One region of the Lactiplantibacillus sp. ME-2 genome, then DNA from elsewhere that is predicted to be linked to it. Evidence: riboswitches for the same ligand, from Rfam matches in the RefSeq annotation. Region 1 holds a riboswitch; the other holds the start of a gene.
The links. A riboswitch is a leader RNA that binds a small molecule or an ion and turns the genes downstream of it on or off. The one in region 1 is predicted to bind thiamine pyrophosphate.
Positions count from the first base shown of each region.

Region 1 (15,924 bases):
GAGCCTGCATTGCATCAATGTATTCTGGTTCGACACAACCGCCATCGACCAATAGTTGACCGGCTAAGCGGATGCCTTCTTCTTGCGTAGCCACTTGCTGGTTCAACGCAATCATTTTCTTATCTAAAGCTTCCATTGTTTTCACCTACGCTATTTCGTTAGTTCGTTCAAAAATGCTTTACTAATTAATTGATAAAGTTGCTGGCGATCGCCAGTCATAAACGTCTGCGTATTGGCCTGACTTTCAATGACTAGTGCGCTTAACTTACCCATCAACCGATTTTCAAAATCGCTGATATTGGCGGGCCCGAGCATTAGGACGATTCGCTGCAACCGAATCGATTGGTTGTCCATACTCTTAAATGGTAATGGCTGGTCAAGTTCGAAAATCGCACAATATGGTGCGGTGACTTCCTGACTTAACGTATGCACCAACGCCAAGTTCGTATTGGGAATACCGACCGGCGCCAGTCCTAAGCGGTGTAACAACCGGCCCGCAACTTCTAGCGGATCATGAATCAAGTTCGAATCAATATGCCGCGTGATCTTAACTAGCGTCTCGGCCACCGTCTCATCATCGTTGCGAATCGGCGTGATAGTGAAACGGTCTAAGATCTGTTTAGCAATCGTCATCTGTTGGTAAACGGTGTCAAAATCCAAGTTGATTTTCGTCGGCTCATCAACCGGTGAATCGATCACTTTGGTGCTTGGAAAATACTGATGAATATATTCCCGTAAGGCAGTGACTTCGTTTTCTAGTAACAGTGGGCTGACAACGCGGTAATTCAACTTAAATCCCGGTAACGTTGTCGTGGATAAAATCATGTCAAAGTCTTGTAAATTAACTTGGCCTAAATTACCAATCCGTGCAACCTCGATAGCCGTGATTTCAGGTACTAACCGCATCAGTCGCGTTTTCAAAATTCGCGCCGTCGTCATCCCATTCGGGCACAGGACCAAAACCTTGAGTGCTTGGTGACTCAACTGTTGCTCATACGTACTAGCAAAGTGGATCAACAAGTACGTCAACTCATCAGTTGTAAAATCCTGATCTTTAAAAATCGTTGCGAAGCCGCGCACCACCGCCGAATACAGCTTAGGATACTGTTCACGGACCTCTTGTAACTCAGCGGTTGGCGGCACGGGACCATTAACACCGTTACGTTGTAGGGCAATTTGCATATGTGCCGTCAAGTTATTCAACAAGCGGTCATCCGTCCCAAACGACCAGTTAAAGTTAGTCGCAACCGCGTCAATAAACTTTTTGACCCGATACGTTAGTTGCAAATCATAATTCGATAGCGACGCGTCTTGATCGATTCGAAACGTCAAGCCCTTAATTTGCTGGGCGAGAAAATCAATTTCAGCTCCCGTCACCACCGTCTTAATCTCAGCGGGTAGTTGGGTCATAATTGCCAGAGCAATCCGTTGATATTTCAAGAAATCATCCCGATTGATCCCGCGCAAATACGTGACCCGACGTTCATGCTGTAACCGCATTACTCCCGTCGTCAACGTGATGATCAACTGTTGTAGCTGACCATCCGGCACCGAAGAAAAGTACTTTTTCTTCAAACTTCGCACTGCTTGATAACAGATAATCAACGTTTGGGCGTCCAGTAAGTTCAAAAAATACGATTGCTCATCACTTGCTGATATTGCTAAGCCTTGGTTCAGCTTCCCGATTGTTTTAAAAAACTCGTAGTCGTTGATTTCATTATTCAAAATGGTGGCAAACAGATTACGAATACTACCCTCAGTCCCTGCCACCTGAATACCCCGGGACTTCAACCGTTCAATCGATAAGTCGTAGTCAGCGAATGGCGTTGCTAATGCCGTCAAATCGTTTGAAATCGTTGCAACGCTCACATCAAAGTCAAGCGCAAGTTCTTTTAATTTTACGGAATGGCCCGTCATCAGTAACCGACAAGCTAGGGCGTTTTGCCGCGTTTGTGAGTCAAACGCCGGTGCAATCTTCCGCTCTGCTGTCAATTGGCTTTGAAACTTGGCCAGGGCCGTCTGCGATCCACTTAGTTGAAAGTGATGCTTCTCATTAACAATTTTCAAATCAGCATTGGCTAATACCAATTCCAAATTACTGAACTCGCGATAAATTGTTCGGCGACTACTATTGAGACCGGTTTCAATCTGACTCATTGAAAGGCCGGCGGGATTCGCTAGTAGCAGCTGTAGCAACTCATCTTGACGTTGTGTAAACTTAACCATGATGCCACCTCATACGATAATGGTAATAATATCATTTTATTTCAATTCTGATACCATCTTATCATATTTAGGTGAACTCAATAGATCGTCAGTAATTAATACTTGGACCTGCGTGTAACGGGTCTTCAAGTTTTTAGCTGCTTCTGCACTTGAAACAACTAATAAACTATTATTATCAGCCAATTCGTCAATTCCTAAGTTCTTAACACTCACATGCTTGTTGGCTTTCTTGACCCGATCCTTCATCAAGGACGTTGCCATTGTGGCTGTTCCTAAATGACCATCGTGGTGAACAAAGACAATTTCATCAACAACACTCAAATCTAAGTTAGCTGGTAGGTCGTCGGGTGCAGCCGTCGTTGCTTGTGGTGCTGCGGATGCAGGTGCAGCATCGCTAACTTGATCACGAGCCTTTAAGTTAACCACAACTTGGTCATACTTTGGACTGCTCAAGAAGTTGTCAACGGCTAACCGTAAGGCGTGTGGTGCTTTTTGAGCCGCCCGATCAGCTAATTCGTTTTGCGTAATCACTAATAAACCAGGTTCGTCTTTCAAATTGCTAATCGCCGTGTTGGTGACGGACATGCTAATGCCAGCCTTCTTGACTTTATCCCGTAATAAGGAAGCCCCCATTGCGGATGATCCCATTCCGGCATCACAGGCAAAGATAATATGGTCAACATCTTTGTATGAAGCAATCACATCAGCTGGTTCAGCGTCAGTAGCACTGCCGGCTTCAGTATTGCCGCTCTTCATATCGCTCATTTTACCTTGAGCAGCGGCTAAGTCATCATCACTGGTCGACTTATCACGTTTCAAGACAATTGCGGCAACGATAAATGATGCTAAGGTTGCTAACGTTACCCCGATAATTAAACCAATGTAGTTAGAAATACTCTTTGGTGACATTAATAGTAATGAAATAATGGAACCAGGTGAAGGTGTTGAACGTAAACCAACGTTTAGTAAACTGAATGTGGCTGTCCCAGTAACCCCACCAGCGATAACAGCTAGGAACAATGCTGGCTTCATTAATACGTATGGGAAATAAATTTCATGAATCCCACCAAGAAAATGAATAATAATCGCACTGGGTGCAGAAGCCTTAGCAGTCCCTTTACCAAACAAGGCAAAGGCTAATAAGACCCCAAGACCTGGACCTGGATCTGGTTCGAGCAAGAACAGAATTGACTTACCCGCACTAGATGCAGCCTGAATCCCAAGCGGTGTTAAGATACCTTGGTTAATCGCATTGTTTAAGAATAAAATCTTGGCTGGTTCAATGAAGACGTTGGCTAATGGCAATAGCTTCATCTTAATGATCCAGTCAACACCGGCAGCCATAGCAGCACTTGCACCAGCAACCAATGGGCCGATTGCAAAGTAACCCAGGATTGCTAGTAACATCCCGATAATCCCAGCGGAGAAGTTGTTAACCAACATTTCAAACCCGCTCTTAATCTTATCGGAAATGGCGTCATCCCACTTCTTAATGCACCAACCGCCTAAAGGCCCCATAATCATGGCACCGATAAACATTGGGATTGAAGAACCAACGATGACCCCCATAGTGGCAATCGCACCAACGACCCCACCACGATGACCGGCAAACAAAGTCCCACCAGTAAACGCTATCAATAATGGCAATAAATAATGGACCATTGGTTGAATCATCTTAGCTAATCCAGCATTAGGCCACCAACCACCAGCCATAAAGATGGCGGTAATTAAGCCCCAAGCAATGAAGGCGCCGATGTTCGGCATAACCATATTACTTAGTGCACTCCCAAATTTTTGAACGCGTGCCTTAACGCCCAGTTTCTTTTTCGCAACAGGAGCGCTTTGGGTTGCATTCGTATTTACATTTTCACTCATTAGGTAAAGCTCCTTCCTTTTTCTTAACAACTTAATCATATCCATCGGGGTAAGCGGTTTCAAGAACTTCTAGTTAGACCCGTGGCACAGGAAACTGTGCCACAATTAAACTCACTAATTCACAAAGTTAAAATTTGGCACAGTATCGATAAAAACTTTTATATCGGCAATACCAGCAGACTAATTAAACTTTTTTCGTCAGCTATGATTTAATTTTCACAATCAAATTCAACATTTTATGCAGAAAACACCTGGCAATTTTCTCATCATTTTATTATTTAAATGATTACGAATACGATTTAACGTTGAAATCCCCCCGCAAGCTCCTATACTTATAATTAACTAAGGAGTGACCTATGTAATGAAAAAAGACACTGATTGTACCGAAATATTGGTTGGGAAAGCTGCTAGCATGGATGGTTCGACCATCGTTGCCCGCAACGAAGATGGCTACGGCCCAATTAATCCGATTAAGTTTATTGTGCACGAAGCCCACGACCAAACTAACGCCAGCTACACTTCCGTAACTACCGGCGTCACCGTTCCGCTGCCTGACCATGCCTACCGCTACACCGCAACCCCCCAAGCCGATCAAAGCGATGGGCAGTACGAGGAAGCTGGGATCAACGAATTAAATGTCGGGATGAGCGCAACTGAAACCACTGCCACCAATGCCCGCGTACTCGGTTATGATCCGCTCGTCCATGATGGCGTAGATGAAGAAGCCATGGTCACCCTCGTTTTACCCTACATTAAAAGTGCTAAGGAAGGTGTCCAACGCTTAGGTGCCCTAATTGAAAAATACGGAACTGGTGAAAGCAACAGTATCGCCTTTAACGATCACGACGATATCTGGTTGTTCGAAACCGCTGGTGGTCACCATTGGGGGGCAGTTCGGATGCCCGAAGACACCTACGCAATTGTTCCCAACCAAACCGTGGTGCAAGAGATGGATCTCAACGATACCGACAATTTCCTAGGTGCCAGTGATTTAGTGGACTTCGTTGAAAAGTATCACCTCAACCCAACACCCGGTCACTTTAATTTCCGTGAAATCTTCGGTACCCAAAGTGAGGCGGATGCTTATTACAACACTCCGCGAACATGGTATGGTCAAAAACTATTTAATCCCGAAATCGAACAGAATCCCACTGATCAAAACATGCCGCTATTCCGACAACCAAGCAAAAAATTGGCTATTGAAGACGTCCAGTTCTTCTTATCTTCACACTATAACGGGACGCCTTACGATCCATTTGGCACTTTCGCTTCTGGTAACGCCCGTGAACAAACACGTTACCGGTCTATCGCGATGGATCGCAATCAGTGCTCATCTATTCTGCAAATCCGGAATGACGTGCCTGCTAAGCAAGCCGCCATTCAATGGATCGCACTAGGTTTCTTCGCTTACGCCCCATACGTGCCCTTCTTTACCAACATCAATGACACGCCGATTGATTATCGCAATACAACTAGCACGGTCAGCGTTGATAACGTCTACTGGTTATCAAAAACGCTCTCCGTCTTGATTGAACCACACTGGCATGAATTTTCTGAAACGGTCAATGCCTATCGCGACGGGTGCCAATCATATGCCCGTGGCCGGGTTGCTGCAACCGACGCAGCCATTACCGGCAATCCGACCGATTTCTTGACCAAAGCCAATAGCGAAACCGCCGCCGAAATTTCCAACCGGACCCATGCGTTGTTTGATACTTTAGTTAAGCAAGGGCTGTTGTTATCGAAAACGACTTGGGAAAAAGGACAAAATCTATGAATAAGCCAAAAATGATTCAACTGCTAACTATCCTAGTAGTCGAATCATTTTTTACTTTACATGAGTACTTATTAAAAAGCCGTGCTTCACAACGCAATCGTTATGAAGCACGGCTTTCAGTTCATTTTTAACTTAATTAAAATTAATACTTCTTGCTTAACTTGCTAGCAGCCGCTTCGTCAATGATAACGGTAACGTCTGGATGGTTTTGCAAGATACTTGCTGGTAATTCAGGGGTATCTGGGCCTTCAATCATACCCTTGACCGCATCAGCCTTGTTTTCGCCGAATGCTTCGAGCAATAAGTGCTTGCTCTTCATGATGGAAGCTAAGCCCATTGAGAAGGCTTGCTTAGGAACATCATTTTCGCTGGCGAAGAACCGCGCGTTAGCTTCAATGGTTGATTCAGTTAAATCAACCACGTGCGTCGTAATATCGCGAGGAGTACCTGGTTCGTTAAAACCAATGTGACCATTACGGCCAACCCCTAAGATTTGTAAGTCAATTGGGTGTTCGTCAATCACTTTGTCGTAACGCTTAACTTCAGCTTCTGGATCTGAAGCTAAACCGTTTGGCAAGAATGATTCCTTAAATGGCTTGTCATTGAATAAATGAGTTTGCATGAAGTATTTATAACTTTGGTCGTTGTCTGGTGCAATCCCAACGTATTCATCCAAGTTAACGGATGTGCAGTCACTGAAATCTAAGTCACTATTAACGATTTCTTTGTAAGTTGTAACGGGTGTCGAACCAGTTGCCAACCCAAATACTTTCGCACCATTGTCTAAAGCATTCTTAAATACTTTGAAACCTTCTTTTCCGCCGGCAGCTTGATCCTTTACTACGATAACTTTCATAATTAACTGACTCCCTCTTTGTTTGGTATAGTCCAATTGTATATTGGTCTAGACTAAAATTCAAGAGGTTTGTCTGAAATATTTCACTTTTATTTTTTGCAATCGTTATCATTGTTAAACTGTCAAGCCAAACTCCTTTAATAAATTAATTGTATTTTTCGATAATTTTGCCTATACTTAACATGTTCGTAACTCCGTGGAACGTGAGAAATTCCACGACTAGCCAAGGCTGCAAAGTCATTGGCTATTTTTTTGCGCTCATACCTCTACGCCAACCATTTATTTGTTCACATTTCAATCAAACTATCCAATATTTACATTGCAATTGGTAACGGCTAAAATTAGCTTTGTATGGAAGATATATATTACATAAAGGGAGGTGTTAACCGCGAATCATGTCAAGCAATACCGGTTAATGGCCGGATTCTCACAAAAAGAACTCGCCAGCAAGACTGGCATCACCCGTCAAACCCTGAGTTTGATTGAAAAGGGCACCTATAACCCATCACTGAAACTCTGCCTCAACCTCTGTCACGCACTCAACCAAACACTCGATACTGTCTTTTGGGTCGAACCCAGTTAGGAGATCCCTGCCATGAAAAAGATTCGTGACGAACGTTTAATTTTACAAAATTTCAAGAACATCCGTACCACGTTGTTAATTGAAAATAGTGCTATCTTACTGATTTTATTTTGGCAAGGCTGGCAAAAAAACAATCTTCAGAAAGCCTTTACGTACGACAATCCGTTGTATATTGTCCTGATGATTGCCGTTTTTACCATGATCATTTTGTCTGTTAATGTCAGCACCCCAATAGAAGACAAACCCAAACGGTCATGGCGCTACCTTGGCCTGTGGGCACTCATTGAACTAATCGGTTTCACCGCCCTATTCTACTTCCTGATTGCGATAAATCAGCCGTTCATTAGTCTGATCGCTGGTATCGCCCTGACCACCGTCACTAGCGGTATCATGCTGTATAGCAACCACCTGCGCGATCGTGATTAACATCAGATATCACCTAGACGGTACCATTCTAATCACATTTGCGGTAAACTATTCCCAGAAATTCAACGGACACGAGGTTTTTGCTATGGAACCAACTTTTAACAAAATGACTGCGACTGGTTACCATGCCATCGAACAGGAAATTGAAGACTTAAAGCAACAACGGCCCGAGCGAATCAGAATTCTGGCTGCGGCTGCGGCACTAGGTGACCGTTCTGAGAATGCCGAATATAGTAGTGCCAAACGGGACTTAGGTCGCTTAGAAAGCCGCCTGCGTTATCTCAACAAGCAGTTGCAATACGCCCAAATCGTTCAACCAGCTGACAACAATCAACTCGATATCGGTAAATTCGTGACCATCGAATTTCTGGATGATCATGACCAAATCACCTATCAATTAGTTGGAAAACAGGAAGCCAATCTCGAACAACAAAAAATCTCATTCACATCTCCCATCGGTCAAGCGCTCGCTAATCATACTGTTGACGATGTGGTCACTGTGAACGCACCGAACGGGGCTTATCAAGTTAAGGTAATCGCGGTTAAGCGCGCGTAATAAAATAGTTATGCCAATCGATTGGAAGCTTATCTTTATTTTTTTGAATCAAAAATACACTTTCTGAAGCGTATACGTGCTAAAATAAAGACAGTAAAAAAGCCGGTACGTTAATACCGACTTGAATCAAGGCCCGCTCTAAGAGCAGTTGGCTTTAAATTTAGATAATCAAAGAACAGTCACCCAATACCGGCCAAAGTTTTGGGGTGGCTATTTTTTGTTTCTGGAGTTCCATACCTGATACATCGCTAGTGCGATGCTCAAAATGATTTGCAAGAAAGCAAACCAAACAAGTAGAGTGACCACGGCTGAAAACCTTTCCTAGTGTGGGAAACGTATTTGTCATACTACCACGACCTTTCAAGATGAAAACAGCCAACCGCCCTTAAAACATACCTATAAACATATTTTACCAGATAGTGGCTCACAGCTACACAGTTAGCATTTTGTATGATTAAAAAAGCCAATCGCTACTGCACCATGCATTGCGATTACGCTGATATCACAAACCAATCATCAACAAGCAGTTGCCCATAAAAAGATAGCGACGAGTTATCATCACAACGTCGCTATCTTTTTATATCATTCAAATTAAAATTCTTGGTACACTGCTGGATCTTGATTATTCAAGCGACCATCCACTTGGCTCAAACCATTAATTGTTGCCATATCAGCTGCACTGATTTCAAAATCAAACACGTCCATATTACCTGCTTGACGGCTCGGCGTTGACGACTTTGGAATCGGCAAGGTCCCTAACTGTAGTTCCCACCGTAAAATCAACTGACCAACATTTTTATGGTAGTGCACTGCAATCTCTTTGAGCGTCTCATTTTGAAGCATCTCACTGGCCCGGCCAAGGGGACTCCAATCTTGCGTCAAAATACCGTGTGCTTGATCATAATCCCGTTGTGCCTGCTGGTTAAAGTACGGATGTAATTCGACCTGATTAATGACGGGTAAAACACCCGTTTCTTTGTTTAATCGTTCTAAATGTTCTGGTAAGAAATTCGAGACCCCAATCGAACGAATCAAGCCTAACTTCTGGGCATCAATCAGTGCCTGCCAAGCTTCAACATAATGATCTTCCTTAGGGTTAGGCCAATGAATTAGATATAAATCATAATAATCCAGGCCAGCTCGATATAATGATTCTTGAATCGTATTGATAGCTTCCGTGTAGGTGTGGTGGCGACCAGGAAGTTCTGATGAAATCAAGAGTTCCGAACGCGGTACTGACGAACGCCGAACCGCTTCACCAACAGCACCTTCATTTTCATAGTTAAAGGCCGTATCTAATAATCGGTAGCCGCGATCAATCGCTGAGTCGATCACTTGCACACCATGAGCACCATTCAGTTTATATGTTCCAAAGCCAATTTTAGGTACTGTTAAACCATCACGTAACGTATAAGTTTCCAACTTAAGCCACTTCTTTCTTTTAAATTAAACGATCATTGTTAAATTTATCGTTAATCTTCTGAACGATCAGCCAAGGCATCACGAATCGCTGCTTCAAATGTTGCCGGCCGTGTCGTTGGGGCATAGCGTTCGAGCACACGGCCATCACGACCAATCAGGAATTTTGTGAAATTCCACTTGATTCGGCCATGTCCCGCCGCCTGTTTGAGGTAAGTAAATAACGGATCAGCGTCATCACCATTAACCATCACCCGTTTGGTCATGGGAAACGTTACCCCGTAGTGCCGTTGACAATAGTCATGGGTCTCATCGTCATCCGCCTTTTCTTGATGAAATTGATTGGATGGCAATCCCAAGACCACTAGGCCCTCCTGCTGATACTTCTGATAAAGTTCTTCTAATCCTTTAAACTGTGGCGCCAGGCCACAGTTGCTAGCCGTATTCACGATTAGCAAGACCTGACCGCGATATTGTGACAAGTCAAGTGGCGCACCACTCATCTCAGTTTCTGTAAAATCATACACTGATTCTGCCATCGAGATCCCTCCTAAGAATATTAACCAAATACATTGCTTTATCCATAGTAAACCACAAAATTGTGACTTTTCATCATACTTTGCTTTAGTTTCCGGAAAATTGATTGCACTGAATGTCATTATCCGTTACACTAAACGTATCATTCATAGCAACTGGGGTGCCATCACGGCTGAGATAATACCCATTGAACCTGAATCTGGACAATGCCAGCGCAGGGAGCAATGCTTTTATTTGGGGAACCATCAATTCAGACTTAGCCGCCTGCCACCGATAATCGTGGTAGGCGTTTTTTGTCGCTTGGATGCGTGAATGACAAACTACTTTTGGGAGGATTTAACAATGAAATGGGTTAAATCATGGTACTTGAACGATATTATTTTACTGGCACTAATTGGTATTTTCTTTGGTGCCATCTTTATGGGGACTAATTTTGTTTATAACATTTTAAGTGCGGCCCTGACACCATTTGGTCTAAGCGGTCTGGCTAATGAACTACTACTTGGCTTATGGTGCATGCCCGGCATGTTAGCTGGCTACCTCATTCGACTAAAGGGTTCGGCAACGCTAGGTGAGCTCCTCGCAGCAACCGTCGAAATGTTTTTCGGTGGTCAATGGGGAATCACCACATTGATTTCTGGTGTCGTGCAAGGATTTGGGGCCGAACTAGGTTATATCGTCACTGGCTACAAACACTATGACTGGTTAGGCTTAACGGCTGCGGCCGCAACAACTACTGTGGTCACCTTTGGCTGGGACCTTGCCCGTAATGGTTACTATAAATTACAGCTATGGCTCTTGGTTTTATACGTGGTCGTTCGCTTTATTTCGATGTTTGTTTTCGGGGGTCTGTTAACTAAAACCATCACGGACCTACTTGATCGCAGTCATGTTTTAAAATCAACGCATTAATACACTTTATAAAATGGAGGCTTTCTCGAATGGCTAGTATCGCGCTGAATAATTTAACTTACACCTATCCACAGGCGTCGACACCCATTCTGGATCGCGTTAACCTAACACTACCACGGCAAAGCTTCATCCTATTGACAGGGCCATCGGGAACAGGTAAGTCGACGCTCCTAAAGCTGATTGCAGGCTTACTACCCCTGACTCCAGATTACGGCACCATTACCTTTGATGGTCAGTCATTAACTGCTAGCACCGCTAATCAGCGCGCTCAGCACGTTGCCATGATGTTTCAGAATCCTAATCAGCAGTTTGCCATGGATACCGTTGAAAATGAACTAATTTTCGTACTTGAGAACTTACAAGTGCCCCGTGACCAAATACCGGCCCGCTTACTTAGTGCGCTTGACTTTGTTGGTATCCGAAATTTACAGTCACGACTATTAAATCATTTATCCGGTGGCGAGAAACAGAAAGTGGCCCTTGCAATCATTGTCGCTATGGATAGCGATGTCATCCTACTAGATGAGCCCTTTGCCAGTGTCGATCCGACCGCACGAGCCGTCTTGTTAGACCGACTCGTGGAACTACGCAATCAACATGGGAAGACAATCATCTTGGCGGATCATGACCTATCAGGTTACGAACAGCTCGTCGATCAAGTCGTCCAAATCAAGGACCAGCACTTACAGCTCATTGATCGCACCACCTGGTCTGAGTTATTTTCAGCCTTTACTGAGCAGCCACAACGGTCATGGTCAGCACCGCAACGCGTTGAACGCCCTTGTTTTCAACTTGATCACGTCACTTTACAGGCAGGTGATCGTCAACTATTAGTACCGACAACGCGTCAATTGTTAGCACAACACAATACGCTGATCACGGGTCCTAACGGTAGCGGTAAATCCACGTTATTTGAAGCCCTCGTCCGTCTGCACCCCTATACTGGCGAAATTCGTTACGAAGGGACACCTATCGACAAGCTAAAACGCAAACGCTATGCTCGCCACGTCGCCTTGCTTTTTCAGGACGCTGAGACCCAGTTTTTAAACATCACGGTCGCTGAAGAACTGGCTCAAAGTAAACGCTATGCGTATGGCGACTACTTTACCGCAGACCGTATTCAAACGGCCTTAGTGCAACTCAACTTATCCGGTCGTGATGAACAAGTCATCTATACTTTGAGTGAGGGACAGAAAAAGAAACTACAAATTCTGCTCATGTTAATCATGCAGTCACCAGTTCTACTCATGGATGAACCCTTAAAAGGGCTAGATTTGCATTCGATCAATGCCCTGGTCGCGTTATTACAGACCACCCAAGCGGCAACTAAGCAGACGCTGATTATTATTAGTCACCAGTTAACCGGCCTGATGCCATTGATTGACTATCAGCTACACTTTGAAAATCACCATTTAGATTGGGTGGTGCGATCATGAATCCTAGCATGAAATTATTATTACTACTCATCATTGCGCTAGAAATTTCATTCACGACAATTGTAAGTTTGAACGTGGCACTGATTATTCTGGCACTGATTTACCTGCTCGGTCACCGAACTCGGCTTCGAACATTAGGGTGGTTGCTACTCATTCCGTTGCTACCAGCAATTGGACTTTGGAGTACCCAGTACATTAACGGTAGCGGTGACAAGACTTTGATGGCCTGGGTCCTGTTCACACGGATCTATGCGTTTGTTTTTACGGGCGCTACTTTTACGCTCACGACTGACGTCTTACAATTAACCGATTCGCTTGAGCAAAACTGGCATTTACCCGCCAAATTTGCATATGGCGTCCTCGCCGCGTATAACTTGGTACCACGGATTCAGCACGAAGTTCAAGTGATTCGGGCTGCTGGTCTGATGCGTGGGCAGGTCCTGTCCTTCTGGTCGCCACAGCTCTACTTTAAAGCAATTTTGGTCTCTATCAATTGGTCGCAGAACCTTGCCCAGGCCATGCGCTCCCATGGTTTTGTCGAAGATGCACCCCGCACTCACTATCATCAGATTCCACTGACTAAGTTGGATTGGACCATTGTGATTAGTGGCGTCTTGCTTTTACAAGTCGGCGCCTTCGTCATTCCGTGGCGCTAGTGGTATCATTCACTGAATAAACACTAAATTAAAACAGGTTTTCTCAATTATGAGAAAACCTGTTTTTGGGTAATATTCCCCACTTAGGTCGGGTCACAACAATAACAAGTTGACCTTAATTCATGCTTTCAGCCGATCAATTTGTTGCCGTAACGCCTGAATAGCAGCTGTAGAAGACGTCGGGTCTGCCATTAATTGATCATACTTGAACTGAAGTACTGCTAAGTCAGCTTCTACCGGTTGCGGCGCTTTAACAACTTTGTCAGGATCAACTAATTGGTGCGTCTCGAATTGCAACACCCGAGTAGCAACGGCCTGGCGAAACGGTTCATCATGTGAAACAAAAATTACGGTTCCAGGATAATTTTGTAAGTAATCGGCCAACGCATCCAGCGCGTCCACATCCAAATAATTGGTTGGTTCATCTAACATTAAAACGTTATATTGACCGACTAAAATACGAATTAGCTGTAATTTAACTAGTTCACCACCACTTAACGCCGATACCAGTTGCGGATAAAAGCGTGCTGGCAGGCCCAACGCGCCCATGACGTTACGGATCGTTTGATCCGGTAGCTGACTGACTTGCCGCACCGTTTGCCACACTGACTGTTTACCGTCGAGCACTGTCATATCTTGGTTGAATACTCCGACTCGTGCCGCCGGAGCCAATCGTAATCCTGACACCCGGCCACCTAAAATTGCACGCAGTAATGTGGTCTTACCGCTACCGTTGGGCCCCACGATAGCGACCCGATCATGCGGCCTGATTTGAAAGTCAGCGTGTGCTAACAACGTTTTTCCATATTCAGCCAATGTGACATTAAGACCAGTTACCACGGTCTTACCTGTAAACGTCGGAAAATCTGTCGCGACTAACTTAAAGCCTGAAGTCGTAAAGGGCTTAGCAACTTGCGGTTCCCGTTGTCCTCGGGCGACCATGCGTTTAGCCGTTCGTTCCATCTTGGCTGCAGTAGCTTCCCTAGTCGCTTTCGTCTTGGCACGCTCTACTTGCGACATTCGCCGATTGCCTTTTCGAATCCGCTGGGCTTTTTCATTACGTTGACGCTGCGCTGCTAGTAACTCACGCTGATGAGTGTTTTGGCGCTGATACGCGGCTTCCTGAGTTGCGAGTTGCTGCGCTTTTACCGTCTGATAATATGCGTAATTGCCTGCATATGCGGTGAATTTTTGGTGTTCAACCGCCCAAGTCTGTGTCGTCACAGCATTTAATAATTGCCGATCATGTGAAATCAACAACAGCAACCCACGAAAACGTTGTAACTGATTAATAAGCCATTGCTGATGTGTTTTATCCAAATTAGATGACGGTTCATCTAGAATTAAAATTGTTGGCCGGGCGCTCAAAGCCTGCCGAATTCTGGTTAGCATAGCTTGACCACCACTTTGGTCAAAAGTCGGTGCGATTTGGGCAACATAGCTGACTGGCTCGTCCACCATAATTTGTCCCGTATAATCACGATCAGTACCCGTCAGTAAATGGGCCAGTGTTGATTTACCAGCACCGTTCCGCCCAACCACGCCGATTTTATCCCCGGCATTGGCGACTAATCGGTCAATTGTAAATAGTGGCCGTCCCGCCATATCTTTTTGAATATTTTTTAAATTAATCATTGTCATTAATAAGCATCCCCTTAGTTGCAGGGACTAATTTATGGCACAAAAAAACGTCCTCAAAATGAGAACGCTGGCAATTGATTCCACCAGCACCCTAATTAATCCCAAAACGGACAGTCCACCCCTATCGCTAGGCATGGCTCTGTTCAGTTACTAGAATTAATTAGTTGCGCATTGGCTGAATACCTCGTGTTTTATAAGTTACTTTGTAGATTAGCATGTTTAATTTCAATTTGCAAGAACCATTGTTTTTTAAAAGTTTTTTCAGTAAACTAAAATTACTTTCAGAAAGCAGGTGTCAGCTTGAAAAAGATCATTGCAATTACCGGCTTCGCAATGCTAGGTGGTGGTCTCCGGGAGGGGCTTAGTTTGCTCGTCACTTGGCCACAACATTTCTGGATAACGTGTCTGATTAATATTGTGGGAGCATTTGTTCTTAGCCTGATTACTAACTTGTTACCAGCGCGGTTACCCGTCTCTGAAGATATTGTTATCGGTATAAGTGTCGGGTTCGTTGGTAGCTTTACTACTTTTTCCACCTTCACTTTTGAAACGCTACAATCGTTTCAAAGTGGTCATAGCGTTTTAGCTTTAAGTTATGTCGCTGCTAGCTTAGGGTTGGGTTTGCTAGCGGGGCTAGCTGGAAACTTCCTTAGCACCTATTGGCTACCAAAGGAGGAATTTTAATGTTAGTCCTAGTCGGATTGGCCGGTGCCGGCGCAGCTGTAGGGGCCTTAAGTCGTTACGGCATCATGCGCTTAGCACTACCTCTCAATCGATGGCCGTTACCAATTGCCACGTTATTTATCAATCTAACCGGCGCTTTATTGCTCGGTTGGATTTTAACCAGCTCATTACCGCCCAACTGGCAGATTTTTCTAGGAACTGGGATTATGGGTGGCTATACGACTTTTTCAACAATGATCAACGAACTCGTGTTGCTCGGCCGTAACCACCATCAACGGGTCGCCTGGGAATACTTTGGCTTGAGTCTCGTCGGTGGCCTAGTCATGGTTTATCTCGGAAC
Region 1 covers NZ_JAKZEQ010000031.1:14,190-30,113, reverse strand. Annotated here, with positions in the region: gene MMY95_RS11440 (PTS sugar transporter subunit IIA) at 1-136, opposite strand, end outside; gene MMY95_RS11435 (PRD domain-containing protein) at 151-2,226, opposite strand; gene MMY95_RS11430 (PTS mannitol-specific transporter subunit IIBC) at 2,263-4,101, opposite strand; gene MMY95_RS11425 (C69 family dipeptidase) at 4,463-5,878, shown strand; gene MMY95_RS11420 (glucosamine-6-phosphate deaminase) at 6,021-6,734, opposite strand; gene MMY95_RS11415 (helix-turn-helix transcriptional regulator) at 7,114-7,317, shown strand; gene MMY95_RS11410 (hypothetical protein) at 7,330-7,743, shown strand; gene greA (transcription elongation factor GreA) at 7,829-8,299, shown strand; gene MMY95_RS11400 (aldo/keto reductase) at 8,891-9,721, opposite strand; gene MMY95_RS11395 (glutathione peroxidase) at 9,772-10,257, opposite strand; TPP riboswitch at 10,402-10,495, shown strand; gene MMY95_RS11390 (ECF transporter S component) at 10,598-11,167, shown strand; gene MMY95_RS11385 (ABC transporter ATP-binding protein) at 11,197-12,603, shown strand; gene MMY95_RS11380 (energy-coupling factor transporter transmembrane component T) at 12,600-13,259, shown strand; gene MMY95_RS11375 (ABC-F family ATP-binding cassette domain-containing protein) at 13,380-14,900, opposite strand; gene MMY95_RS11370 (CrcB family protein) at 15,201-15,584, shown strand; gene MMY95_RS11365 (CrcB family protein) at 15,584-15,924, shown strand, end outside.

Region 2 (15,924 bases), on a different contig from region 1:
AGGGTTGATGGCTTTTTCTTGCCGGCTGCAATGGCGTCAGCATTTTTAATGTTCGTGAAGACATAGGTGAATTCAGATTTACTTTTTGGATCAAGAGTTCGTCTCCATGAATAGACAAAATCGTGAGCGGTCACCCTGTTACCGTTACTCCAGCGCGCATCGTGGCGTAATTGAATGATATAGGTATGACCACCATTGGTAACAGTTGTCTTAGTAGCCAAAGCGTTGACGGGTTGGCTCTGACTGTTCAGCCGATAGAGCCCCTCGTCAACTTGGGTGACTTGGCTATTAGAAACGCTGTCCGTCATTTTAGCGGGATCTAAGCTCATAATTTCTGAGCCAGCTGATAGGTTGATAACTTGTGATTGTTTAGTCGTAGCTGGGTGTGAGTGGGCGTTGACGGTAAAGCCGATGCCGCCAATAATGGCCACGCTGCCGATTGTTAAAATTAATTTGTGTGTTCCGGATAAACTCATAATTAAATCCTCCAAAAGTATAATTGTATTTGGTTAGTTTGATCCATGAGTTTTGCCATCGTTTCGTGACCATTTATTTCACCCCGTTTTTATCGTCAAAAAAACCGTCCTTATCCAGCCAATGCTGTGTTAAGGACGGTTTGATAACCGCGGTGCCACCTTAATTGAGTGTTCGCCAATTTAGTGATTAAATCACGCGTACACTCCTACTCCATAGGAAACTAACATTTCCCTGACAACTGACGTATGTCGCACGTCTTTCCGTACTCTCAACTGACGTTAATTTCGGCAAAGCCCTCGGTGGTCCATTTAATTACCTGCGTTCGGCCATACTCTCAGCAACGATGACTCTCTGTGCGGGCACGATAATCTTGATCTCCACCTCATTGGTTTATAAGGACGATATTTTGTTGAAGTGAGTATACCGCTTTTGAAAATCAGTTGTCAAGAGCTGGAAAAATATTGTTCAACTATAAATTTAGTCAAACAGAAAACGATGTTCGTAAATAAACCGAGGATTAATATAGTGTCGCGTGGCATTGATTGCGTGGTTTTTAATAACGGCTGCAAGCATTAATTACTTTCATTATGCGCGAATAAAAATTATAATGACATCAATAATGTAAACGGGTTCAATATTGCGGTGACAAGATTAAGGAGGGCTAAACATGAGCTTTAGAGTTGTAGCCGGTTATTTCGGTGAATTTAGTGATGAAGCGAAGCGGGCCAATCAAGACTTAGGTGTAATCGGCATGTCGTTTCAGTATCAATGTAATCTCGTTTATCCAGAAGGGGCGGGGCCAAACTTTGGTTTTCGAACCGACGCGCAAGCGATTGATGTGTTCGATGCGTTAAAAGTTGGTTACGATGGTTTCAAAGTGCAAGCTGGCCTGATTAAGGCGATGGGACTAGTTGATTATCAATTGGTTGGTGGTCGTTACGAACTAGTCGGCCATGATTTCCGGGAATTACCTTTAGCTGAGATCAATGCGAACTTGGAAGCGATGCCCGGACTTTTGGCTCAGGGACCGATGCCGGTTCGATATGTGACTTATCGTCGGACAGATGACCCTATCGACGCGGTTGGCTTTAGTGGCAACTGGGCACTAGGAGATAGCGGTGGCTTTCGACAGTTAAGTGAGACGTTGGCAGAACCAATGCAAGCACCAGTGGCGGCGCTAATTAAGGCAATTGATCAACTTGGTTTAACGTTACAACAAATTAATCTACCCACACCGCAAAGTTCAACGGCTTTGCCGACACATTTGAGTGATGATGTTCATCAAGCGAACGTTGACGTGTGGGTGGTGTTAACACAACCACAAGGTGACGAGCAGCAAGTTTTGCAGACCATTCATAACGCTCAAGAGTGTAATGAAAAATTGTGCGAAGCGCTGACTCGTGTTTATTTGAAGTAGGATGTTTCACGTGAAACAACTGGCACTTGGTAGTTCGTTATTTTCTTTAGTGCGTTGTATGATATGATACGCACGAACCGTAACACATCTTCACGGGAGAAAATATGTTATTAGAAACTTATCAGCATCGCTCATTTATCAAACAAACTGGCAATATTTCTATCGAACGTGATTGGGAAAAGCTTTTCGATGAAGCGTGGTTGATTAAGCATCTTCGTGGCTATCGCTAAGCTCAAGACTTAGAGGGGAGTGGTTTGATGATGACATCGACACCACGGTTATTACAAGCCATTCAACAAACGACCACCGCAATTTAAAAAACAAACCTTGTTGGTATTTACCTGCATGGATCCTATGTTTTAGGCTCATATAACGAACAGGTGAGCGATTTAGACTATCTGATCGTTGTTCGGCGTTCGTTAACATTAGCTGAAAAACGGCAGTTAATGACAGCTACCATAACGCAATTGTGGCCATTAGCGCTACACAAGGGATTGGAGTTTCATGTGCTGTTACTGAGTGCAACCCAGTATTTTGTGCATCCTTGCCCATTCGATTTTCATTTTTCAAAATACCATTATGAGGATTATCAACGGACACCGCTAGCCTACCTAAAAGCGATGCACGGCACGGATCCTGATCTTGCTGCCCACTTAACGATTCTCCAAGCAGCAGGACAAGTCTTACTTGGGCCAGCTATTACAACGGTCTTTGGCCCCGTTCCTGCGACGGCCTATTGGGACAGTATCAAGTCTGATATCGCGAATGCTGAAACGGCGATCGTTCAGTTACCAATGTATACGGTATTAAACCTTTGTCGAGTTCGCGCTTACCAGCAAGATCAGTTAATTATTTCTAAGCAGGCCGGGGGTGAATGGGGGGTACAACAGCTGCCAACACAGTGGCATCCGTTGATCAGGCAGGCGTTAGCAGCCTATGCTGGTCAACAGGACGAACAGGTTATACGATGGTCACGACCAAACTTAGTGGCGTTTGCACGAATCATGTTAGCCGAGTTGGGCTTAAAATCAGAATAGTTTGTGAGTTTAACAAAAAATGCTTACTGGCGATCATCCACCAGTAAGCATTTTTGTCACCACCAACTTAAAGTCGGCTGTTATAAATCAAGAAACTAATGTAGCAGTTATCGCCATCAGGTAAATCATAGCCAGTGTTTTCGTTGCTACCGTCATTTTCGTGTAAAACAACGAATTCACCAGAACCATAATCTTGGTCGTTTAAATACTTTACTAAACGTTCATCACATTCAGCTAAAGTCTTACCGGTCACAACGCGCCGGTTCCAACCACGATGGATCTCAGTATTTGGATTAAGCATCTCTTCTCAACTCCTCTTAATTATAAAGTCATCAATTGCGCTTGCCGAGCGGGTTGCTGATCAAGATCAGCGCGCGTTAGGTCAGCGTCGACTTGGTGGGTACTGTTAAAAATAATGAAACGTTCACCAACGGCTTGGACTTGCTGGTAGTTATGGCTTGCCATAATGATAGTTTTGCCGGCAGCTTGTAGCCGTTGCAGTAGGGTTAGCATTTGCTGCTGAGCGGCAATTGTTAAGCCGTTCAGCGGTTCATCTAACAATAAAATTTCAGGGTTCAAGGCGAGAACGCTGGCTAGTGCCACGCGCTTCTTTTCACCACCTGAAAGTTGGTAAGGGACCCGGTCTGCTAAGTTAGCACAGTCCGTTAATTGTAAGCAGTCGGCGACGCGTTGCGCAACCATGGCTGCTGATAAACCGAGTTGTCGGGGACCGAAAGCGACTTCCTCAGTGACCGACGTGTTGAATAGTTGAACATCAGTATTTTGAAAGACCATGCCGATCCGCTGATGAAGTTGTTGTCGATTTTGGGCATCAGCGAGATAAGTGGTCGTAATCGGCTGATCGTGAAACTGATAAGTGCCACTAGTTGGACTAGCTAATCCACTCAATAGTCGTAAAAGGGTCGATTTACCAGATCCATTGGGCCCCATTAGACAGACAAAGTCGCCTGAGTTGACCGTTAAGCTGAGGTCCTTCAAGCCACACGTATCAGGATAATCATAGCAAATATTCACCAATTTAATCAATACCACGTTAATGCCTCCAAAAAATAAATAATATCCAGACAATAATCGCTGGGCTCAGGGCAAGATAATCGCGCCAATGGGTACGACGCCCGGTTGAGCGCGCGTAATGACCATTGAACCCGCGTGCTTCCATGGCAGCGTATAGTTCTAGCGCATAAGTGTAACTTTTAAGATATAAATTACCAAATAATGCGCCGATTAAACGGTATGGATGAGCCGTTGGGGCGACCGTCCGCAATTCTAGTGCTTCCATCGTCAGCAATAGATGTTGGCCGAGCATTCGTAAGTACGTGATGGCAATGGCCAAAGTCATAATTAATAGATCAGGGCAATGGAGTGCCTTCAAGCCAGCCAATAAATCTTGAAACGGCGTGGTTAGACGGTAATATTGAGCGTTTGCCAGCATTAGACTGGTTTTAAGGCCAAAGAATAATAGCGTGGTGGGACCGGCTAACCAGTAGCTCGGTAATACGAACAGCATGGCCATCCCAACACTGATTAGCCAGCTTCCCATAAAACGGCGCAGTTGGCGTGGAGGTAACCATAATAATTGGCACCCAACTAATAGTGCTAGGCCCCATAACAGAATGAGATTATTACTTAAAGCAATTAAAATGACGAGCAACAGGAGCTGAATTAATTTGAATTGCGGTGCAACGCGCCAATGAGACGTTGCCGTGACTGGCGCTGGCTGTGCTAGTCGACTGAGTAATTGGCGTAGGTGACGCTGATTACGTTGCCAAAATTTCGCTTTAATAGCAGGTGTTGGCGTGGTGGTCGTAGTTTGCAGCCAAGCTGGAATATCAGTGTTGGGACGTGTCGGTTTCATGTTGAAGACCTCGAATCAAAAGTAAGAAAATCAAAACAGCGGTAATGGCCGATAAAATATAACCCACACTGACCGGTAAGCCCGCGATGGCGTAATCACTGAACAGGGCCTGAAAATGGAACCCGTGGACCATTCCTTGAGGCGCGTGAGTACTGATATGTTGTTGCGCTAGCCGTTGCTGTAATTCTTGGGGGCTCCATTCGCCCCAAGCCGTATTGCTAGCCAACAAGCCTAATGGTGATAACACCGCTAATCCGAGTAGCAGTGCGATCCACGGCCGCTGATTGCGCCGAGTGGGTGTCTGATAGAGGTTAGTCGGTGCGACTCGTTTTACAAATTGAAAGACAAGCAGTGTGAAGACGACTTCGACCCAGCCGGCGACTAATAAGTGAGCCGTCAACATTGCGGGTATCGTAATGTTGAGGCCGTATGGGCAGTAGAGCGGCGCACCACTTGCCGTATGAGCCAGTATGGGTTGTAACCCGAGCTCGATACCAGCAACTAGCGCCGCCATATTAATGCCTAAGTAAGCACCAATTGCGAGCCCCAACTTTTCATGGTGCCATTTTTGACCTAGGCGATAGCAGGCGTAGCCGACAAACGGCATAATGACCGCCATATTCAACGCGTTAGCGCCAAAGGCTAGGATACCGCCATCACCGAATAATAAGGCTTGTAGTAGTAACGTCACGGTCAGCGCAAGACACGCCGCCCATGGGCCAATCAAGACAGCTAACAGGGTTCCCCCGACAGCGTGAGCCGTGGTCCCACCTGGAATCGGCAAGTTGAACATCATAATTAAAAAAGCCAATGAAGCGGCGATGCCGAGCATTGGCAGGGTTTCATGATGTTTTTTGATTTGAACTTTAACTTTTAAAACGGCGACGGTCCAGACGGGAGCCATCGCGGTGACCAACGTTCCGCAAGTTGCGGGACTTAAATAATTATCCGGAATATGCACGGATGAGCACCTCACTAATTTGCAATTTGATCTAAGAGGTAACTAACATCTTGAATAATAAATTTGTGATTTTTGACCGTAATGACGCCGTCTGTTCGTAATTCCTTGAGCATCCGGTTGACACTGCTCCGGGAGCTAATACCACAGAAACCGGCAATGTCGTCATTGGTGACCACAAAGTCAATCAGAATCCCTTCGTTAACTTTTCGTCCGAACAAATCAACAAGACTATAGATAAAGGCACAAATGGCTCCTTTTTTACCGTTCATGACCATCCGTTGCAGTCGAAGAATGTTTTCGGACAACTTTTTACGGTAATAATTTTTAACGTAGTTTTGCAGTTCAGGCGTGCTGTTGACGTACTTCCAAAAAGCGACCCGGTTGACCTGGTAAAAAGTGGCGTATTCGGACTCAATACGGACGTTAAACGGTTGGTCCGTAGAACGAGAAACTTCATCACGCAGCAGGGAGATCACGTCGGGCTTGGCAATATAAGATAAATTATATTCGCGACCGTCTTGTAAAATAATGCTGTTTTTGATGATGCCGTCCTTTAAGACGTACGTATAGTGTTCGGCTAAACCATGATAGGTCAGGTAAGTATGCCGCTTTTTTTTGATTGTCGGCACGTGATGGGCTTCCAAATAACTTAGTAAATATTCAATATCAGTTAATACCATCTTAGTTTTTCAGTTCTTTCGTGAATAATTTTTAAGGTTGAGGTCAGTAAGAATAGCGATTCTCAACAGTAATCACGACGATAACGCTACTTAAGCATAGCGGTTTTCATGATTGTGACAATCGCATTTAAAGTATACATTTGTTAACTATTTTTGAAAACTTAAAATGTAACGGACAAGTTATCCGTCTTCTAGTATAACAAAACGTGCATGTAAAAATTAGTTTTTAGAGAAAGAGGATGGCTAAAAGTCATGGTTGCAATTGATTTACCATATGACAAGCGCACAATTACGGCTCAGATTGATGATGAAAATTACGCCGGTAAGTTAGTGTCGCAAGCTGCAACATATCATAACAAATTATCAGAACAGGAAACGGTCGAGAAGTCGCTGGATAATCCAATCGGCTCCGATAAGCTGGAGGAACTTGCTCGTGGGAAGCACAATATTGTGATTATTAGTTCCGATCACACGCGCCCAGTTCCTTCACATATTATCACCCCGATCCTATTGCGGCGGTTACGGTCAGTGGCGCCCGATGCACGGATTCGGATCCTCGTAGCTACTGGTTTCCATCGGCCATCAACCCACGAAGAATTGGTGAATAAGTATGGTGAAGACATCGTCAATAACGAAGAAATCGTGATGCATGTCTCAACCGATGACAGTAGTATGGTCAAGATTGGCCAATTACCATCTGGCGGTGATTGCATTATTAATAAGGTCGCTGCTGAAGCAGATTTGCTAATCTCCGAAGGCTTTATCGAATCACATTTCTTTGCTGGTTTTTCAGGTGGTCGGAAGTCCGTTTTACCTGGGATTGCTTCATACAAGACGATTATGGCGAACCATTCCGGCGAATTTATTAACTCACCGAAGGCCCGGACCGGTAATTTAATGCATAATCCGATTCATAAGGATATGGTGTACGCTGCTCGGACCGCTAAACTTGCCTTTATTATCAATGTTGTTTTAGACGAAGATAAAAAAATCATTGGGTCATTTGCCGGTGACATGGAAGCCGCCCATAAAGTGGGCTGTGACTTTGTCAAAGAACTTTCTAGTGTACCAGCCATTGATTGTGACATTGCGATTTCGACGAATGGTGGTTATCCGCTTGATCAAAATATTTATCAGGCCGTTAAAGGAATGACCGCTGCTGAAGCAACAAACAAAGAAGGCGGCACGATTATTATGGTTGCCGGTGCTCGTGATGGTCACGGTGGTGAAGGGTTTTATCACAACTTAGCTGACGTTGATGATCCTAAGGAATTCCTGGACCAAGCAATCAACACGCCACGGCTTAAAACTATTCCTGACCAATGGACGGCCCAAATCTTTGCTCGAATCTTAGTTCATCATCACGTGATTTTTGTGTCAGACCTCGTTGATCCTGATTTGATTACGAATATGCATATGGAACTAGCCAAGACGTTAGATGAAGCCATGGAAAAGGCCTACGCACGCGAGGGTCAAGCCGCTAAAGTGACGGTTATTCCTGATGGTTTAGGCGTTATTGTGAAGTAGTATGGCAACCACAGCAGAAATATTGCAACAAGTGGCGGCAGGGCAATTAAGTCCGACGGCGGCTGCCCAACAGTTAGAAGCGGGCAAAACAGCGGCATTAGGTTTTGCCAATGTCGATTTAGATCGTCAACGCCGCAATGGCTTTCCGGAGGTCATCTACGGTGCTGGTAAGACGGCAACCCAAATTGTGGGTATCGTGCAAGCCTTGTCCCAACAGACGTTGCCGATTTTAACGACTCGGTTATCCGCAGAAAAATTCGCGGCACTCCAACCAGCGTTACCAACGGCTGTCTATCATGCCACTGCGCAGTGTATGACGGTCGGGGAACAACCCGCACCGAAAACACCAGGGTACATTGCTGTGGTGACGGCGGGGACCTCCGATCAACCGGTTGCTGAAGAAGCAGCAGTAACCGCGGAAACTTTTGGCAATCGTGTTGAACGAGTCTATGACGTGGGTGTTGCGGGAATCCACCGACTGTTTGCCAAGTTGGATGTGATTCGTGGTGCCCGGGTGGTCATTGTGATTGCGGGCATGGAAGGTGCGCTGGCCAGTGTCGTTGGTGGACTAGTTGATAAGCCCGTGATTGCAGTGCCGACCAGCGTTGGTTATGGTACTAGTTTTCAAGGTATGACCGCGCTATTGACCATGCTCAATAGCTGTGCGTCGGGGATTACCGTTGTCAACATTGATAACGGCTTTGGTGCCGCCTACTCAGCTAGTATGATCAATCAAATGTAAGATTCAGTTAACTGAACAAGGAGAAGATAAATGCAAACACTTTATTTAGACGCTTTTTCGGGGATTAGCGGTGATATGTTTCTGGGCGCGTTACTCGATTTAGGACTTGATTTTGAGCAATTAAAAACCGAATTGGCTAAGTTACACGTGCACGGTTATGAATTAACGCAGCAACGGGAAGCCCAGAGTAGCATCTATGGCACGAGCTTTGATGTTCAGGTTGCGGGTGGTAAGGACCATGGTTTTGTGGAACATCACCATCATCAGCATGAAGCTGGGCATCATCATGATCATGAAGCGCGTCATTTAGCTGATATTGAGGCGTTAATTGACGGCAGTGACTTATCAGATACCGTGAAACACCACGCGAAAGCGATCTTTATGGAAATTGCGCAAGCGGAAGCAGCGGTTCATCACATGCCACTAGCTGAAGTTCATTTCCATGAAGTGGGCGCGTTGGATTCGATTGTTGATATTGTGGGCTGCTGTATTGGGTTGGAATTGATGCAGATTGATACCATCATGGCTTCACCGTTAAGTGATGGTAGTGGTTTTATTAACGTTGCCCATGGTCAGATGCCAGTTCCCGTACCAGCCGTGATGCAGATGCGAGTTGGTAGTGCCATTCCGATTCAACAACGGTTGGATGTGCATACTGAATTGATTACCCCCACTGGGATGGGCTTGGTCAAGACGCTCGTACGTGAATTCGGACCGTTACCGGAAAATGCCGTGCCAACTAGAGTTGGTTATGGGTTTGGTAAACGGGACACGGGTGGTTTCAATGCACTGCGAGCCGTATTATTCGAAAAAAAAAACTAAGTCAGCAAATCGTTAACCGGACGGCTGATGCTGTCTTAATGATTGAAGCTAATCTGGATGATCAGACGGGTGAAGGACTGGGGTACGTGATGAACCAGTTATTAACGGCGGGCGCATACGATGTGTTTTTCACGCCCATTCAGATGAAGAAAGATCGGCCGGCGACAAAGTTAACGGTTTTGGGAAACGTTAACGATGAGGACTTACTGACTAAGTTGATTTTACAAGAAACGACGACGATTGGTGTACGTTACCAGACGTGGCAACGTACTATTATGCAACGGCACTTCCTGACGGTCGCAACGCCGTACGGTGACGTTCAAGTTAAAGTGGCGACATATCAAGATATTGAGAAGAAGATGCCGGAATATGCGGATTGTGCCCAGCTGGCGCAGCAATTTCATATTCCGTTTAGAACGGTCTACCAGGCAGCCTTAGTGGCGGTAGATCAATTAGATGAGGAGGCGTAATTTTTTGGTACATCAGTTGATTGCTGAATTTATGGGCACAGCCCTAATGATTATTTTTGGGGTGGGTGTTCATTGTAGTTCCGTATTAAAGGGAACCAAGTATCGGGGTTCCGGTCATATTTTTGCCATTACAACTTGGGGTTTTGGGATTAGCGTTGCCTTATTCATTTTTGGCAATGTTTGCATTAACCCGGCAATGGTTTTGGCGCAGTGTCTATTAGGAAATATCGCATGGTCTTTATTTATTCCGTATTCCGTTGCGGAAGTGCTTGGTGGGGTCGTGGGCTCAGTGATCGTTTGGATCATGTATGCTGATCATTTTAAAGCCTCAACAGATGAGATTTCACCCATTACAATTCGGAACTTATTCTGTACTGCACCAGCCGTTCGTAACTTACCGCGGAATTTCTTTGTGGAATTATTTGATACATTTATTTTTATTTCGGGTATTTTAGCGATTTCTGAGATTAAAACGCCGGGAATCGTGCCAATTGGCGTTGGCCTACTTGTATGGGCCATTGGGATGGGACTTGGTGGTCCAACTGGGTTCGCAATGAACTTAGCTCGAGATATGGGGCCCCGGATTGCCCACGCCATTTTACCAATTGCCAATAAAGCCGATAGTGATTGGCAATACGGTATCATTGTGCCAGGAATTGCGCCCTTTGTCGGGGCAGCAATTGCCGCTTGGTTTATGCATGGCTTTTTTGGAATTAACTAAATTAAATAGAAGAAGGGTTTTATTATGGCAACATTAGCAACGAAAAAAGCAACGTTAGTAGCAGCATTAAAGGATTTACAACGGGTCACCGTGGCCTTTTCTGGTGGGATCGACAGTACCTTAGTTTTGAAGATGGCCCTCGATGTTTTAGGCCATGACAATGTGACCGCTGTGGTTGCGAACTCCGAATTATTTACGGATGAAGAATTCGATAAAGCGATGAGTTTAGCCGAAGAACTAGGTGCTAACGTTCAAGGAACTACGCTAGACTACTTGAGTGATGACCATATCAAGAACAACACGCCTGATAGCTGGTACTATGCGAAGAAGATGTTCTACAGCCGGTTGAATGACATTGCGGCTAATAATGGTAGTGCCGCTGTCTTAGACGGTATGATCAAGAATGATGAAAATGATTATCGTCCTGGTTTGAAGGCCCGTAGTGAAGCGGGTGCCCGGAGCTTGTTACAAGAAGCTGATTTCTTTAAGACTGACGTTCGGGCCTTGGCACAAGAACTTGGTTTGACGAACTGGAACAAAGTGGCGTCATGCTCTGTATCTTCACGGTTCCCATACGGGACGACGTTGACGCATGACAATATTGCTCAAGTGATGGCCGCCGAAAAATATTTGCGTAGTTTAGGCTTTCCAACGGTCCGGGTTCGTTTCCACGATGATATTGCGCGGATCGAATTACCAGAAGCACGGATTGGTGATTTCTTAGTCTTTAACGACCGCGTTAACCGTCAATTGCAATCACTTGGATTCCGCTACGTTACCCTTGACTTAGGTGGCTTCCGTAGTGGCCGGATGAATGATACGTTGACCAAGGCACAATTGGCCACTTTCGCCTAGGTCTAATCAAAATAATGATAGTGGTGTCGGGATTAATCAGAGATGGGCGGCGGAACGGCGGTGATCATGGTTCATTCGCCCATCCGATGATAATCGTAACCCCAGCCGATACGTACATGTTGCGATTGTCGCCTGACACCCCACAAAGCGCAGTTCAAGGCCGCCCTTGAACTGCGTTTTTCGTATCTTCATTTTTAGATCAACAGGCGTCAAAAGTCACGACGAGTTTACCAACGACTTGACCAGCTTGGAGTTGTTGTAACCCAGTTACAAGTTGGTCACGGTGCAAGACCTGAGTAATTAGTGGGTCGACCTTGCCAGCTTGGACCAAAGCTAATAAGGCGGCGGTCATTTGCCCAAGATCGGCAACTTGCGCTGGGTTACCGCTACGGTGGGCACCACCGAGGTCCAATTTACTGATAGTTACCACTTGATTACTTGGAAAGCGGTCCGGAGTTGCTAATACACAGACAAGCTGGCCATTGTAAGCTAAGCGTGGTAAGTCCGCATCAGCATGACCAATGGTATTGATGATCAGATCAACACCGTGCTGCTGCGTTAGGTCTTGAATGCGTGTGGTCACATCTTCATGATGGTAATCGATTTGGACATCGGGATGCAGCGGTGCCACGAAGGCTTGCTTGGCCTGTGAAACGGTCGTGAAGACGGTCTTGCCAGCAGCTTTGGCGAGCTGGATGGCCATACTACCGACACCACCAGCACCCGCATGGATCAAAACTGTTTGCGCAGCATTCAGGTTCGCTTTGCGTAAGAGGGCTTGATAAGCGGTCAATCCAGCGCAGAGACTAGCGGCGGCTGCTTCAAAGCTCACAGTCGTTGGAATCTTAGCTAGCACGGCTGCTGGTAAACTCACGTATTCGGCAAACGTCCCATTATTGGCGAGATTAGCGTGCCCACAAACTCGTTCGCCAGGCCGAAAATTAGTGACCTCAGCGCCAACCGCTTCCACGATTCCAGCTGTGTCTAGTCCTAGTGTGTGTGGATATTGCCAGGCGGCGTTACCCGCCGTAACTAATTTAAAATCTACCGGATTGAGCCCAACTGCTTGGGTCTTGATCAACACCTCAGTTGGCCCGAGGTTGGGCATGGGCCGTTCTTGCCATTGAAGCTGTTTCATAGTTTGAGCGGATGGATCTGGCACAACAAGTGCTTGCATCTTCAATCACTCTTTTCTTAAAGGCATATTTGCTTTTTATTATAACCGGTCGCGGCGGTGAATTTAAACTTTAATGCCTAATTAATTAAGTAGCAATGAGGGTGATTCGGCTAACGGAAAGATTGACGTTAGCGGTTACAATCGTTAGACTAAGGTTAGTAATTGAATATTTTTAAACACTAGGGGTGTCCAAAAATGGGCTGAGATGGTGCTGTAAGTGCCGATCCCTCTGAACCTGTAAGCTCAAACTTGCGTAGGAAAGTGTCACAGCTAATGTTAGCGGCCACTGGATCAATGCATGTTGATTGGTGGTCGTTTTTGATTGGTGTGACGGTCAATGAGGAGGAGAATTGCTATGGAATTACAATTATTGAATACTTTACGGGATCACAATCCGATTGTTTTTAACATTGCCAATTTTGTTACGGTTCAAGACGTTGCCAATGGGCTAAACGCGTTAGGGGCCTCGCCAATTATGTCAGCTGAAGTCCAAGAAGCAGAGACGATGGTCCAAATTGCCGGGGCAGTTTGCATTAATTTAGGAACCTTGACCACCACCCAGATTGATCAAATGCGAGTGGTTGGTAAGCTTGCTAATCAGTATCATAAGCCAGTCGTTCTTGATCCGGTGGCCGTCGGGGCGGTCCCTTATCGAAAAGAAGTCGCGCTAGCATTACTATCTGATTTTCAAGTCGATGTTATTCGGGGCAATGCTGGTGAAATTGCGGCATTGGCTGGCATGGATTGGCAAGCGAAGGGCATTGATGCGGGGAGCGGTCAGGGCGACCTGGTTGAAATTGCTCAAGCTTGTGCACAGCAATTTCAATGCTGTGTCATATTGTCGGGACCTACTGATGTTATTACGGATGGTCGGCGCGTTGTTAAAGTCGCTAATGGTACCCCGCTTTTCCAACGTCACGTGGGCTCGGGCGATTTACTTTCTAGTATCGTCGCGGCTTTTACAGCCGTTAGTCCAACCGATATTTACCAGGCGGCGCAAATGGCTTGCTTAGTCTTAGCGGGAGCGGGGGAACTTGTCGCCAGTCAGCTGACGGCCGATCGTCCCGCCACATTTGCCATTGATTTGATTGACCGGCTGAGCTTAGTGACAGTGTCAGAAATTCAAACAATTGCTAAAGTTGATTAAATATAATGAAGGGTCGCGAGATTTAATGAATGAATTTCCACAAGTGGCAACGATTGCTGGTACGGACAGTGGTGGCGGTGCCGGTGTCATGGCCGATTTAAAAACGATGCAGGCACGTCACGTTTTTGGTACCGCGGTAGTCGTTGCCGTGACAGCTCAAAATACATTGGGGGTCCAAGATTTTATGGCAATGCCGACGAAGCTCATTGACGAACAATTTGCTTCGTTAGCAGCTGACTTAGACATTCGCGCTTGTAAAACGGGGATGCTTGCAGATGCTGAACATGTCCATGCCGTCGTTGAGAACTTGAAACGAGTTGATTTTGGGCCGCTGACAGTTGATCCAGTCATGATTGCGAAAGGCGGGGCGGCGTTATTAGCCGCGGATGCGATTAAAACGGTTCGCGACGAACTGATCCCGTTAGCGACTGTTGTGACACCGAATTTACCGGAAGCAGAACGATTAACCGGTCAGGCAATCACTAGTAATCAAGCGATGGTTACAGCTGGACATGCGCTACAGGGGTTAGGTGCTGACAATGTCATTATTAAAGGTGGGCATGGTGATAATCCTGATTTAGCTAATGACTTCGTATTGTTGGCTGACGGGACCGCCTTTTGGCTTTCGGCTCCACGGATTGATACGGTGCGGACCCACGGCACGGGAGATACTCTATCGGCATGTATTACCGCCGAATTAGCAAAAGGACGGTCAATGGCTGCGGCCATTAAAACGGCTAAGGCGTACGTTGCTGGGACGATTCAGGATGGTATCCAGGTCGGGCATGGTCATGGCCCGTTGAATCATTGGGCAACCCCAAGTGAGCAGGTGATCGTTCATGACGCTTAAATTTGAACCCACACAATTACGTGCTTATTTTGTGTGCGGGACACAAGACGTGCCGGGACAGGATCTGAATGTGGTCGTCCAAACGGCCTTGGATGCAGGCATCACGGCATTTCAATACCGAGATAAAGGCAATAGCCAGTTGACTACGGCTGAGCGTTTTGCATTGGGGCAGCAGCTGCGGGAACGCTGTGCGCAAGCGCATGTTCCCTTTATCGTCGATGATGATGTCGAGCTGGCACTCGCACTGCAAGCAGATGGGATTCACGTTGGTCAAAAGGACGACCGGGTGACACAAGTTATTCAACGGGTCGCTAATCAAATGTTTGTCGGTTTGTCTTGTTCAACCTTAGCTGAAGTGCAGATTGCTAACCAATTGGAAGGCATTGCCTATCTTGGTAGTGGTCCCATCTTTCCAACGACATCTAAGGCCGATGCGGATCCAGTAGTCGGTCTGACGGGCTTGCGACAATTAGTCGTGACTGCAACCTGTCCCGTTGTCGCCATTGGCGGAATTACTGTCGCGCAATTGCCAGCTATTGCGGCTACTGGTGCGGCTGGCGCTGCGGTGATCTCAATGTTAACGCGTAGTCCCGATATGGCTGCCACGGTCAAGGCGATGCTAACGGCTATGGAGGGTCACTGATGAAACATGACGGGATTTTTCGGAGCCAATTTTTACTGTGGCTCGGTGCGGCTATCTCAATTGCCGAAATCTTAACAGGTACGCTGATGGCACCACTGGGGCTGACACGCGGATTGGCTGCGATTGTATTGGGGCACTTGATCGGCTGTGGCCTGTTCTTGGTTCCAGCCGGCTATTTGGGGGCTAAATTACACCAGTCCGCGTTAGCGTCAGCCCAACTGGCTTTTGGTCGCGGCGGGGTGTTACTAGCGTCAGGACTCAACGCCTTGCAACTCGTTGGCTGGACGGCGGTGATGATCGTCAATGCTCAGTTAGCCATGAACAGTATTAGTGGAAAGCTATTTGGCTTTCGAAGTCCGCTATTAATGGCAACCATCGTGGCGATTTTGATTATTGCGTGGTTGCTCATGGGTAGTCAGTTACTGTTCAAAATCAACAATGCCGTTGTGGGCTTGTTGGTGCTCGGGACGGTGTTAATGCTCGTAATGGTATTTATGGCACCGACAACTAGTCAGTCGGTAT
Region 2 covers NZ_JAKZEQ010000011.1:49,064-64,987, forward strand. Annotated here, with positions in the region: gene MMY95_RS05915 (peptide ABC transporter substrate-binding protein) at 1-476, opposite strand, end outside; gene MMY95_RS05920 (hypothetical protein) at 1,145-1,894, shown strand; gene MMY95_RS05925 (hypothetical protein) at 1,999-2,124, shown strand; partial or broken gene MMY95_RS05930 (aminoglycoside adenylyltransferase domain-containing protein) at 2,152-2,931, shown strand; gene MMY95_RS05935 (hypothetical protein) at 2,999-3,232, opposite strand; gene MMY95_RS05940 (ABC transporter ATP-binding protein) at 3,253-3,984, opposite strand; gene MMY95_RS05945 (energy-coupling factor transporter transmembrane component T) at 3,986-4,807, opposite strand; gene cbiM (cobalt transporter CbiM) at 4,782-5,768, opposite strand; gene MMY95_RS05955 (Crp/Fnr family transcriptional regulator) at 5,783-6,448, opposite strand; gene larA (nickel-dependent lactate racemase) at 6,701-7,975, shown strand; gene larB (nickel pincer cofactor biosynthesis protein LarB) at 7,977-8,717, shown strand; gene MMY95_RS15900 (LarC family nickel insertion protein) at 8,748-9,539, shown strand; gene MMY95_RS15905 (LarC family nickel insertion protein) at 9,578-10,009, shown strand; gene larD (D/L-lactic acid transporter LarD) at 10,014-10,730, shown strand; gene larE (ATP-dependent sacrificial sulfur transferase LarE) at 10,755-11,585, shown strand; gene MMY95_RS05985 (hypothetical protein) at 11,622-11,777, opposite strand; gene MMY95_RS05990 (zinc-binding dehydrogenase) at 11,785-12,762, opposite strand; TPP riboswitch at 12,934-13,039, shown strand; gene thiM (hydroxyethylthiazole kinase) at 13,118-13,909, shown strand; gene thiD (bifunctional hydroxymethylpyrimidine kinase/phosphomethylpyrimidine kinase) at 13,935-14,759, shown strand; gene thiE (thiamine phosphate synthase) at 14,749-15,402, shown strand; gene cytX (putative hydroxymethylpyrimidine transporter CytX) at 15,402-15,924, shown strand, end outside.
Region 2: it holds a riboswitch for thiamine pyrophosphate, as region 1 does, so the genes downstream of both, thiM (hydroxyethylthiazole kinase) here and MMY95_RS11390 (ECF transporter S component) in region 1, are expected to answer to the same signal.